Regions from separate parts of the Paenibacillus sp. EKM212P genome, predicted to be linked through region 2. Evidence: riboswitches for the same ligand, from Rfam matches in the RefSeq annotation. Region 2 holds a riboswitch; each other region holds the start of a gene.
What was found. A riboswitch is a leader RNA that binds a small molecule or an ion and turns the genes downstream of it on or off. The one in region 2 is predicted to bind cobalamin.
Positions count from the first base shown of each region.

Region 1: it holds a riboswitch for cobalamin, as region 2 does, so the genes downstream of both, G9G54_RS11570 (ABC transporter substrate-binding protein) here and G9G54_RS04365 (ABC transporter substrate-binding protein) in region 2, are expected to answer to the same signal.
Region 3: it holds a riboswitch for cobalamin, as region 2 does, so the genes downstream of both, cobJ (precorrin-3B C(17)-methyltransferase) here and G9G54_RS04365 (ABC transporter substrate-binding protein) in region 2, are expected to answer to the same signal.
Region 4: it holds a riboswitch for cobalamin, as region 2 does, so the genes downstream of both, metE (5-methyltetrahydropteroyltriglutamate--homocysteine S-methyltransferase) here and G9G54_RS04365 (ABC transporter substrate-binding protein) in region 2, are expected to answer to the same signal.

Region 1 covers NZ_JAAMNR010000003.1:522,960-526,090, reverse strand. Annotated here, with positions in the region: gene G9G54_RS11575 (nucleobase:cation symporter-2 family protein) at 1-548, shown strand, start outside; cobalamin riboswitch at 1,300-1,503, shown strand; gene G9G54_RS11570 (ABC transporter substrate-binding protein) at 1,721-3,131, shown strand, end outside.
Region 2 covers NZ_JAAMNR010000001.1:923,794-926,924, reverse strand. Annotated here, with positions in the region: gene G9G54_RS04370 (histidine phosphatase family protein) at 1-592, shown strand, start outside; cobalamin riboswitch at 715-908, shown strand; gene G9G54_RS04365 (ABC transporter substrate-binding protein) at 1,117-2,124, shown strand; gene G9G54_RS04360 (FecCD family ABC transporter permease) at 2,121-3,131, shown strand, end outside.
Region 3 covers NZ_JAAMNR010000003.1:287,164-290,294, reverse strand. Annotated here, with positions in the region: gene G9G54_RS10520 (LOG family protein) at 148-702, shown strand; cobalamin riboswitch at 760-945, shown strand; gene cobJ (precorrin-3B C(17)-methyltransferase) at 1,257-3,053, shown strand.
Region 4 covers NZ_JAAMNR010000003.1:317,064-320,194, forward strand. Annotated here, with positions in the region: gene G9G54_RS10645 (anaerobic ribonucleoside triphosphate reductase) at 1-339, shown strand, start outside; gene nrdG (anaerobic ribonucleoside-triphosphate reductase activating protein) at 336-833, shown strand; cobalamin riboswitch at 1,015-1,210, shown strand; gene metE (5-methyltetrahydropteroyltriglutamate--homocysteine S-methyltransferase) at 1,371-3,131, shown strand, end outside.

The DNA of each region.
Region 1 (3,131 bases), on a different contig from region 2:
AGGCGATTGATCAGAAGGTGGAGCAGAAGCAGATCGTCAATGGTCTGCGTTCCGAAGGACTTGCGATTATGCTCGGGGGGATTTTTAATGCGTTTCCTTATACAGCTTTCTCGCAAAATGTGGGTCTGATCTCACTCACACGCGTCAAATCGCGGAACGTTATTTTTGCTGCGGGCGGGATCATGGTTGTTCTTGGTTTGCTGCCTAAGCTGGCTGCCTTAACGACAGTGATTCCTAACGCTGTGCTGGGCGGGGCGATGATCGTCATGTTCGGCTCGGTCGCTGCATCAGGCATGTCTATTTTGTCAGAAGTGGATCTGCGGAAGGAAAGCAATCTGCTGATCGCAGCATGCAGTATTGCCGTGGGCCTAGGCTCTGCCGTTCTGCCACAAATGTTCGACCAGCTGCCGAGTTTTGCTAAAATGCTGCTGCAAAATGGTATCGTTTCGGGTTCGATTACAGCGATTGTCTTGAACATTGTTTTGACGAGAAAACAAGGGGAATCGGTCAAAAGCGTGACGGTTCAGGAGGTTCCACAGAAGGTTTGATGATTAGGAATAAATAAAGATAGCCGGAGAGAGGACGTATGCCTCTTTTCCGGCTTTTTGGCATGGAGTTATCCAGATAGTAGATACCCTTGCCGTCTGGGGACATATAGATAAAGCTGCGGGATGAAATAGGTAGCTCTAATTTGGTGCGTTTTCCAGTTTATGCGCTAGAAGAATTTGCTAGAGTGGTAGGAAGGGGCATGGTATAATCTAAATTATGGATTTTGAATAGTGGTGGATGTTTTCGGACCACGGTGCAGCTTCCCGAAAGGGGGTGAAGCCGATGGTCAACCTTGTGTCGTGCTACGATGTGTTGCGTTGGATGGTTACGTTACTAAGCCTGGTGTTTAGTATTCGTAAACTTTATCGCTGGCTACGTCGAAAATTTCGGAACAAGCGAAAACCCACCGCGTAATTAGGTTAGGCGCCTAACGGTGGGTTTCGTTTGCATTAACCATTAGTTATGCAGCGCGCCGTGGGTGATCCACAGCCTTTCAAGTCCTAAGAGTCTTTGCCGTTGGCGCGGCGAAGACTCTTTTTAGTATACGGACACGGTGGTTTACTCTATACCTAATTTTAACACTTCAATTGCGTGCACGCAATTGAAGGTTATGTCTTGTTTCTTCCTTATCGTTCAAATTTAAACTATTGTGCAGCATTTATTGACAAGCCCGTGACAACAAAATAAGATCGTAATGGAAAGAAATAAAGGAAGAAAACAGGTGTGAGCCGGACGACTCTATGTACGGGGTTTTGTTAAGACCATGTGGATAGTTGTTGAGCGTGTTCACTTAAAAGGGAAGTTCGGTTGATTCCGACACGGGCCCGCCACTGTATACAGGCATCAGCAGGATACTGCTGGAGCTTTCAGAACAGCCACTGGAACTGTGAAGAACCGGGAAGGCCTGAAAGATACGCCTGGAGTCAGGAGACCTGCCTGTTTTGACATCACTGTCAGACCCACGGGATGCTGGGGAGGTGGTTAGGCGTGCTGCATACGGAATGTCTGAAACCGATCTGATCCCTTCTATGTTTTTGGAGTTGGCTTCGAGGTGTGTTTTGACATTTTATAATGAAAGCATTTCTGACTGCTGATCAAGTGGTCCGGAATGCTTTTTTCGCGTTTTGCGTTAGGTTTATATGATTTTACAAGATAGAGGGGGATTCATCGAATGATTAGCAATCATAGCAGGCGCTCATGGTTGATATGTACAGGGGTGATGCTGTTACTGGCAGTTATGGCTCTTTCGGGATGTACTAGCAATAAGACGTCGAATAGCTCCGGCAAAGATGAGAACGCGTCAGCACAACAAACAGCGACAGGTAAAAAGCTGGTAATGGCGTATACATGGAAACCGTCAGGTGTTGACCCGCACGGAGATAATAACTGGGATGTGATGCGATCCGGTGCAGGTGAGACACTGGTACGTTTGAATGAAAAGCTGGAGCCTGTGGCTTGGCTGGCAAAGGAGTGGAAGCAGGATAGTCCTACAGTTTGGACGTTCAGCTTGCAGGATAAAGTCACTTTTCATAATGGAAAAAGTATGGATGCAGCAAGTGTAAAAGCATCTTTGCTACGCTCTATCGAGAAAAGCCATCTGGCGAAGGATTTACTGAATGTGAAGTCCATTGATGTAAGCGGCCCGCTGGCCTTAAAGATCACGACAAACCAGCCGAATGCGGCGTTGGTGTCCAATCTAGCTGATCCATCGACGACTGTACTGGATGTGGCATCGATGAAAGATGAGCAGAGTTACCCAGCGATGACAGGCGCCTTTAAAATTAAAGCGTTCAGCAAGGACCAATCCTTGGTCGTAGAGCGTTATGACGGATACTGGGGCGAGAAGGCCCGATTGGCTGAGGCGACAATGAAGTTCATTACGGACGGGAATTCGCGCCTGATGGCGCTGCAATCCGGCGAGGTGGACGTAGCGACGGATATTCCGGTTGATAACGCAGAGGTACTGAAAAAGAACGACAGGCTACAAGTGCTGTCGGCTCCCTCCTTGCGCACCCATATGCTCGTGTACAATATGGAATCCCCAGTATTCAAGGATGCGGCGAACCGTAAGGTGGTGGACAGCCTGATTCCACGCACATCGATTGTGAGCGCCGTCATGAGGGGCTTCGGTACGGAAGCAAGCAGTCCGTTCCCGAGCATTCTTCCCTTCGGTAAAGTTGAGCGTAAAGCGCTGGACGGAACGGCGGATCAGCTGTTAACGAAGGATGGCTGGCAGAAGGACGCCCAAGGGACATGGACTAAGCAAGGCAAGCCGTTCGAGGTTACGCTGCTGACTTTTCCTCAGCGTCCGGAACTCTCTGTTATGGCTGAGGTCATCCAAAGCCAATTGCTAAAAGAGGGAATCCAGGTCAAGATTCGCAAGGTGGAAAATATCGACGAGGCGTTGACCAAAAACGATTGGGATTTTGCTATGTACAGTATGCTTACTGCTCATACAGGAGAGCCGCAATATTTTATGGACATGTTTTATTCTTCGAAAAGCGAAGCCAATGTAAGCCGTTATAGTTCCAAACCGCTAGAGAGTATTCTTAACAGCTTGAAGCTGGCGAAGGATACAGCGC
Region 2 (3,131 bases):
TCTGGGACACTCCGACTTAGGTTTGCTACCGGGAGCAGAACAGGAATTAAAGCCTTTGCAAGAAGAATTGCAGGGGCAGTCCTTTGCTCGAATCTATTGCAGCGATTTAATGCGATGTCGCCAGACCTTGCAGATCATTGTGCCGGAATCAGAATTGACGTCTGGAGGTTCCCTATCTATTATGTCTCCTATGATGGAACCACGTCTGCGAGAGCTTCATTTTGGCGAGTGGGATGGAAAAACGTATGACATGCTCAAGGATGTGTCGTTGTATCGCGCTTGGATTGATGAGCCACAACGGATAACCCCTCCTGGAGGAGAGTCTTGGACAGATTTTGTGAATCGTTTGCGGAAATTTCTTGACTCTCTGTATGAATGGCGTGTTGCTATGGAAGTTCAACCCATGGATTTGGCTGCTGGGCCGCCCTCTGTTTTGGTCGTTACGCATGGTGGCGTAATTCGTCAGTTAGCTTGCATGCTGATACCGGGCCATGATTTTTGGAGTCTGAATCCGAAGCCGGGAGAAGCATTTAGGATTCAATTGAGGCTGGCAGGACCGCACAATTACATAGCGGAAATGCTCTCTCATTAGGTTAGACACCAGCGGATAAAGAGGCTGTTTGGGTTGTAAGCCGCCTCATTTTAACCTATAATCATCAAGTAAAAGAACGGCTTGACTACCACTACATCAAATATCCAGCAGACGAGGTCGGCGCAGTGTGATGAAACTATGGTTTCCCTTGCCTGCGCTGTTAAAAGGGAAGTCGGTGTAAGTCCGGCGCGGTCCCGCCACTGTAAATGGAAACATGCCCGTTAGTCCTGCTTTATGTGCTACTAAGCATATGAAGGGATTTCAGGACATGCATCTTACCATAAGTCAGGATACCTGCCCGTCCGCCTGTCACCATAATCCTTCGAGGAAAGGATGACGTGTTCGCAGTGACTGTCCGTGCGGAAAGAAGCTGCCGCCTGCGCACGATCTGCGCTAACGTGACCCCTGTGTCCTGATATAAGGATGCGGGGTTTTTTAGATAGGAAAAGAAGGCTGGATTTAGAAGATATCTGATGATGATCAAGTAACGCTCTTAACGATTTTTTTATGAAGGGGTGCAAATCATGGCAGGAAAAAAAATAAAGGTTTGGACAACAGGTCTATTGGTTCTGATTTTGGCAGTTGTGCTGAGTGCATGTGGCGCTAAGGGAAAAAATGCTGAAAATAAAGAGAATCAGACTTCTGCACAGCAGCCAGGAAAGACCGTAACCGCACAAGAGCCTCCGAGCAAAACAGTTTACCCACTCACAGTTAAAGATGCAACAGGACAGGAATTTACATTCAAAAAAGCGCCGGATAAAATCGTTTCCGTCTCCCCGGCAGAAACCGAGGCGCTGTTCGCCATCGGGCTGGATAAGGAAATAGTTGGCGTCTCCGACTACTCTGATTACCCGGAAGCAGCTACGAAAAAGCCTAAAGTAGGCGGTATTATGAAACCGAACGAAGAGGCGATCATTGCTGCTAACCCGGGAGTCGTTTTTGCAGGGATATCGCTTAGTGAACAGGCTACGACCAAGCTGCGCGACATGGGAATTATGATTTTTAAAACGGAACCGAAGACAGTTGAAGATGTCATAGCTAACATCGAATTGTATGGGAAAATCACCGATCATCAGAAAGAAGCGAGAGCGGTGACTGACAAGATGAGAGCAGATGTAGCGGAAGTGAAAGAAGGAGTTAAAAATATCGGTAAAGGGCAGAAGCTGCGGGTATACGTCGAGTTTTCACCAGGCTGGACAGTTGGTAAAGGCGAGTTTATGGACGAGCTGATTACGTTGGCGGGCGGCGAAAATGTAGGTGCCACGCAAAAGGGGTGGTACCAAATTAGTGAAGAAAATATTATTGCTGCGAACCCTGACGTGATTTTGTACAGCAAAAGTGTCAAGGACGACAAAACTGGCCAGACGCTCGGCGAAATCATTAAAGCTCGCAGTGGATGGGATCAAATATCGGCTGTTCGCCACAACCGGGTGTTTGCCGTGGATGATAATTTGATCAGTCGTCCGGGTCCACGCGTAACGGAAGGTCTCAAGGAAGTGGCCAAGGGCGTGTATCCTGAAATTTTCAAATGAACCGTAAACTGATCGGCTTTGGAGGGACAGGTCTTGTCCTGCTGTTGCTGACGCTGCTGCTCTGTCTTGGCATCGGCTCGGCCAAGCTTCCGGTCAGCCAGATCACGGGCATTCTGGTTAACCACCTTCCATGGTTAGGCGATACGTTTACACCGGATTGGAATACATCCTCAGAGCAAATTATTTTGAAGGTCAGATTGCCACGAGTATTACTGGGAATGTTGGTAGGAGCAGCGCTGGCGCTGGCGGGAGCCGGATTTCAGGGTGTGCTGCGTAATCCTTTGGCTGATCCGTATACACTGGGGGTATCCTCGGGGGCTTCGGTAGGAGCGGCAGTACTGATCTATTGGGGCCTTCAATTTTCATTTGTTGGCATATGGACGCTGCCGCTAGTGGCATTTACGACCGGAATGCTGACGCTGTGGATGGTGCTGACGTTGGCACGGGAAGGTGGAAAAATTCCGACACAAAGTCTCATTTTGTCGGGTGTGGTGATGCAATCCTTTCTGGGGGCGGTTGTTTCCTTTCTGACAGCCATGTCGAAGGAGACGGTCAATGAAATATTGTACTGGACGATGGGAAGTCTTAGTCTGCGCGGTTGGTCATATACAGGAATCCTTTTACCTTATGTGGTCATAGGACTGGTATTTCTATGGAATCGGGCACGTGTGCTGAATATATTGGCTTTGGGTGAACGTCAGGCGGCTCACATGGGAGTTCATGTAGATGCGACAAAGCTATCTGTTTTGATCATTTCCACGCTGCTGACAGCTGCCGCTGTCTCGGTATGTGGAGTGATTGGCTTTGTGGGACTTGTTGTACCGCATATCATTCGTCTGGTGACAGGCCCTGATTACCGGATGATTGTTCCATTATCTGCGCTCGGTGGAGCCATTTTTATGGCTTGGGCAGATACGGCGGCTCGCACGTTGTTAGCCCCCACGGAAATTCCTCTGGGCGTGATGACGGCCTTTGTTGGGGCACCGTTCTTTGCATATCTCCTGTAT
Region 3 (3,131 bases), on a different contig from region 2:
ACATGAGCATTTTGCATAAATCCGAAGAGCATTTTTAAATAAGCAATATATAGATCGAAGCGCTTTAGTTCGTCTATATATTGTACTTATGAGCGTTGGGAATCGAATTATGCTAAATGCTGACTTAGGACAGGAGCTGAGACGTTAATGAATTCTATTTGTGTATTTGCCGGGTCCAGACCTGGACATTCATCGGTATATGTTGAAGCGGCAGGCAAGCTGGGAGAAGCCATGGCTCGCCATCATATCCGTCTGATCTACGGTGGTTCCAGTAGGGGGCTGATGGGCCAGGTGGCGGATGGAATGCTGGCGGGTGACGGTCAGGTCACTGGCATTATGCCCACCCTGTTATTTGATGCAGAGATCATTCATCGGGGAGTTACCGAGTTCATTGAGGTAGCAAGCATGCATGAGCGTAAAGCGGCAATGAGCGAGATGGCCGATGCGTTTATTGCCCTTCCGGGTGGCTTGGGAACCTTTGAGGAGCTGTTCGAGGTATTGTGCTGGGCGCAAATTGGCATTCATCGCAAGCCGATTGGGCTGCTGAATGTGAATGGATATTTTGACCCGTTAGTAGAAATGGTGCGTCATAGCGTGCAAGAAGGGTTTACCGGGGCTGAGCATCCAGCGTTATTAAGTATCTCTGCGGACCCGGGCGAATTGCTACATATGTTAAAAAATAAAGCAGAGAACTTGAAATAAAGCGTTTTTCGTGCTTGCACAACTGATTGAGGCAAGGTTATGATAAGACCCATAATCAAATAGCGGACAGACAAGGTGCCTTTGCGGTTGAGCAAAGGGTAACAGGGAATCGGGTGCAAATCCCGAGCGGTCCCGCCACTGTAAGGAAGAGGATTTTTTTAAATGGTCACTCGTGAAAAACGGGGAAGACAAAAGAATCTGTTGATGCCAAGCCAGGAGACCTACCTTGATCTGTATGCACCGTTAACCTTCGCGGAGAGGATGGGTGTACGAAATCAGGAAATCAGGCACACGTTGCTTTTTCCATGTTGGCTAGAGGTTTGCGTGGATATGAACGTGCAGCAGCGTTTGAAGCGTAAACAGTCAGATGGAAAACAACGGCAGGCTGGAGGAAGACAAATAGTGTCTTCTTACGCTGTTTATTCGTCTGATGAGAGATGCGTACATAGAAACCCCATCCGGGCAGGATGGGGTTTTTTCGAGTTACACGATGTGCATAAATCATTGAAATAGATAGCATAGCTGCCCTGAAAAGGATGAATAGGAGGAGCACGATGAGCCCATTAGGAAAATTGCTGGTGATTGGATTTGGTCCAGGAGATATGGAACATATCACAAAACGGGCGCTGGATGCGCTGGCCGAAAGTGAGGTCATTATCGGCTACAATACCTACGTTGATTTGATCCGTCCGTTGTTGAACGGACAGGAGATTGTACGCACAGGAATGACAGAGGAAGTGAGCCGTGCGCAGGAGGCGGTTCGCCAAGCAGAGATGGGCAAGAAGGTAGCTGTCATTTCCAGTGGAGATGCAGGAGTCTATGGTATGGCAGGGCTGGTGTATGAGGTGCTGATGCAAAAAGGCTGGCGACGCGAGGACGGAGTTGAGGTAGAAGTCGTACCGGGGATTTCGGCTATTCAGTCCTGTGCTTCACTGTTGGGGGCGCCAGTTATGCATGATGCGTGCACGATCAGTCTGAGTGATCATCTGACCCCATGGGAAACGATTGTGAAGCGCGTAGAAGCAGCGGCTTCGGCCGATTTTGTGATTGCATTATATAATCCGCGCAGTGGTCGGCGTACCCGCCAGATTGTGGAGACGCAGTCCATTTTGCTGCGTTACCGCGATCCGCAAACTCCGGTTGGGCTAGTGAAGAGCGCTTATCGTGAACGTCAGCAAGTTATTGTAACGACGCTGGAAGATATGCTGAACCATGACATTGGGATGCTGACGACCGTAATCATCGGCAATTCCTCGACGACGGTGTATGACGGCTTGATCGTGACTCCGCGCGGATATCAGCGCAAATACACGCTGGATGCGACCGAGCAGGCGCTCAAGCCACATCAGCGTCTCCGCACGGAAGCGGAGCCGTGGTCGCTGGGAGCACAAGAGGATACACCGCAGGCAGGCGCAGCCCAGACTACGCCCGCTGGACCCTCCGCGAGCGGCGCTGCGGTTGCGACGCAGGCACGCCCGCAAGCGATGGCTGCCGTACAGGCAACGACTGCTGTGCAAACCGGCGCAGCCCCGGCATCGCTGGCGGCAGAGGCACTAAGCCGCCTCGCTGTCGGCGGCAAGCTGCCTGGCGAAGCCAACGCTCGCTGGAGCGGGCAAGCGCCTACCGCCGAGAGCACCGCCAGAACGTCAGCGGTGGCCGGAGCGGGGGCCGCGTCCGGGATGGCGACAGGCGGCTTTGGCAAGCCTGCGCTATTTGAGGTGGGCGTTTCCCCGGGTGTGGGAAACAAGAAGTTCACCGCTCGCCAGATGGCGCTGCTCGCGGAGGTAGCGGGTGATGACGGCGAGCTGGAATACTCGCCAGATCATCAGATCGTGCTGCGCGTGCCGTGTGCAGACCCCGAGGAACTGGTCGGACGGCTGCGGGATGAACGATTCATTGTCATGCCGATTGGCGATGTGTTTAAGGTGAAGGCGTGCGACTTCTGCAATATGGAGAAGGATGACGCTGTGCCTGTGGCTGAGCATTTACAGGTTGTACTTGGCGGATTACAGGCACCCAAGGAAACGAGCATTGCTTTGAACGGATGCGGTATGGCCTGCTATGGAGCGGTGCTGGAGGATATCGGAATCGTCTATCGCAAGGGAGGATACGACCTCTTCCTTGGTGGCAAAAAATTCGGTCGCAATGCTCATGCCGCTCAGCCCGTAGCGGAAGGGATTCCGGGTGATCAAATTACTGACATCGTGGAGAACGTCATCGCTGAATATAAGGAAAAAGGGCATCCGAATGAGCGTTTTCATAAATTTTTTAAACGTGTAGGTGTCGTTGCGGGTTTCCGGCATGAAGATGCACCAGCAACGGTAGAAGTGAATGCGGTTTGTGGTGATTAATGGACTGAAGGCCTGATGAACTGGATACAAGCATATATATAAAATAGGGCGTCATGCAGGCGCTATCCCTATTAAAGA
Region 4 (3,131 bases), on a different contig from region 2:
TTGGAAGCTCCGTTCCATAACCTATGCAACGCTGGTGCGATTTCATACATTGAACTGGACGGTAATGCGCGGAATAACCCGGATGCGTTTCTTAAAATTGTTCAGTACGCGCTGCATCAGAACATCGGCTATTTCTCCATCAACCATCCGGTGGATCGTTGTACGGAATGTGGTTATGAAGGGATTATCGGGACAAGCTGCCCCCAATGTGGCACAGATGAGGAGCACACACACTTTCAGCGCTTACGTCGGGTAACCGGATATCTGACAGGAGATTACACCGTTCGCTTTAATGCTGCAAAGCAAGCAGAAGTTCGAGACCGGGTGAAACATAAGTGAATTTGTGTGGCTACATTCCGGAATCTCTGAACGAAGGATACGGCCTACGCACCGTCGTGTTCATTAGCGGTTGCCGTCATGCTTGTCCTGGATGCTTTAATCCAGAGTCATGGAGCTTCCGTGCAGGCGAGCCATTCACCCCCCAACGACAACAGGAGGTCATTCGTGACATCATGGAAAATCCGTTGTTAGATGGACTGACTCTCTGCGGGGGAGACCCGTTTTTCTCAGCAGCAGAATGCTCGCAATTTGTGCGTGACTTCCGCGAAGCCTGTCCCGACCGAACCGTGTGGGCTTACACTGGCTTTGTCTATGAAGATCTACTCACAGATCCGGAGCGACAGGAACTGGCGCTTTTGTGCGATGTGATTGTGGACGGTCGTTTTGTAGAACAGCAAAAGGACCTGACCCTTCCCTTCCGGGGCAGTCGCAACCAGCGTCTGGTAGATGTGAAAGCCAGTATTCAGGCAGGTTATGTCGTTTCATTGACATAAGGCGATGCTTACCCAGCAAGCAAGATGCTATATCTAATCTAAGACAAGCCCCCATCATGGGTAAGGCTTGTCTTTTTTCATATGGCTAACAGATTCCATTGGAGTTTCTATTGCGCATCCTGTAAGTTTCACTTATGATGGTGAACAAGTATACGAGTGCATAATTATTGTCATACCTTAACCGCATAGCTTGGAGATAGGTGTCTGTTCTATTCAGATCAGGCTTAAAAGGGAAGCCGGTGCAAATCCGGCACGGTCCCGCCACTGTAAACGGGGAACTTTCAGCTGTTCATATATCCACTGGTCCACAGACCGGGAAGGAATGCTGAGTGTCATGATCCGTAAGTCAGGAGACCTGCCTATTTTAACAACATCGCAAGTACCTACGGAAGATAGGGAGGTGTTAAGAGCAGTCGCCGTATTTTTGATTTTTTAATCACGGAGGCATTCTTTCCCCTACTTATTTTTAACTTTGGGGGAAGAATGCCTTTTTTGGTACGTAAAAATAAAACAGCTACCCACTAGGAGGAAAAGTACATGTCCGTTATTGAATGGCCTGAATTGTCCGGCTTAATTAGCAGTAATCTGGGATATCCGCGTATCGGCGAAAACCGGGAATGGAAGAAAGCACTGGAACGCTTCTGGAACGGTAGCATTAACGAAAGCGAACTGCAGACGGAAATGAAAAAATTACGGTTGGAGCATCTGAGTAAGCAGCGCGATAAGGGGATTGATCGCATTCCTGTCGGAGACTTCTCCTATTACGATCACATGCTGGATACATCTGTGATGTTCGGGCTGGTACCCGAACGGTTCAACTATCGTCCCGCAGGTCCGGTTCCTCTGTCCGTGTATTTCGGGATCGCTCGTGGACAGAAGGGAGCAACCGCCAGTGAAATGACCAAATGGATGAATACCAATTATCACTACATCGTTCCTGAATTGGCAAACGCAGTCCCGGTGTTCACTGAAAATAAACCTTTACAGGCTTATCGTGAAGCAAAACAAGAACTAGGTATTGATGGGAAACCGGTCCTCATCGGCCCCTATTCATTCGTTACCCTTTCCAAAGGCTATGATCGTAAGGAGCTTGCCTCTATTATAAGAACCTTCCTGCCTTTATACACCCGTGTCCTGTCTGAACTAGCAGCAGAAGGTGTTCAGTGGGTCCAAATCGATGAACCTGTCCTGACCACCTCATTCCCAGCAGAGGATCTGGACATTATTCAGGAAGTCTATGAAGCTTTGAACCAAGCTGCGCCCTCCTTAAATATAATGCTGCAAACCTACTTTGGCAGCCTAGATCATTATGAGCGTCTGTCCGCACTTCCGGTACAGGGGCTGGGTCTTGATTTTGTGTATGATGATGGCGAAAATCTTCAGCATATATTGCAGCATGGCTTCCCTAAAGGAAAAACGCTGGGCGCTGGTGTCATTGACGGACGCAATATATGGCGCAGCGACCTGAACGCTGTAGCTGCTCTGCTGGGTCAGTTAGCAGAACAGACCACTGCCGAGCAGCTTATCGTACAGCCATCATGCAGTCTGCTGCATGTGCCAGTCAGCCTGGAGGCAGAGCACAAGCTGGACAAGGAGCTGGTGCAAGCGCTGGCCTTTGCTGATGAAAAGCTAGAGGAAATCGCCATCCTGACGACTGCACTTGGCAAACACGATCCATCCGCACTCACCAAGCTTGGACAAAGTGCAGATGCGGTAGCCCGTTTCAACAGTTCAGCGGCACGCATACAAACAACTGCCGATCTGGCCGACCTGTTGGCCAAAGAGCCTCTGTCACGCAGCGTTCCTTTCGCCGAGCGTCGTGAGATTCAGCAAAATAAGCTGAAGTTGCCTCCACTGCCTACGACGACCATTGGTAGCTTCCCGCAAACCGCCGAGATCCGCAAGGCCCGCCTGCACTATCGCAAAGGAGAATGGTCTGCCGAGCAATATCGAACGTTCATCCAACAGCAAATTAAGGAATGGATTGATATCCAAGAGGACATTGGCATTGATGTGCTTGTACATGGGGAATTTGAGCGGACCGACATGGTTGAATTTTTTGGCGAAAAGCTGAATGGCTTTGCTTTTACGCAAAACGGATGGGTGCAGTCCTACGGCTCCCGTTGTGTCAAACCGCCGATTATATACGGAGACGTTTCCTTCGATCAGCCCATGACCGTGGAAGAAACGGCATTCGCCCAATCGTTAACTTCCAAACCTGTTAAGGGAATGCTTACGGGTCCTGTGACCATTTTGAACTGGTCTTTCGAACGTAATGACATTCCACGTAGTCAAGTT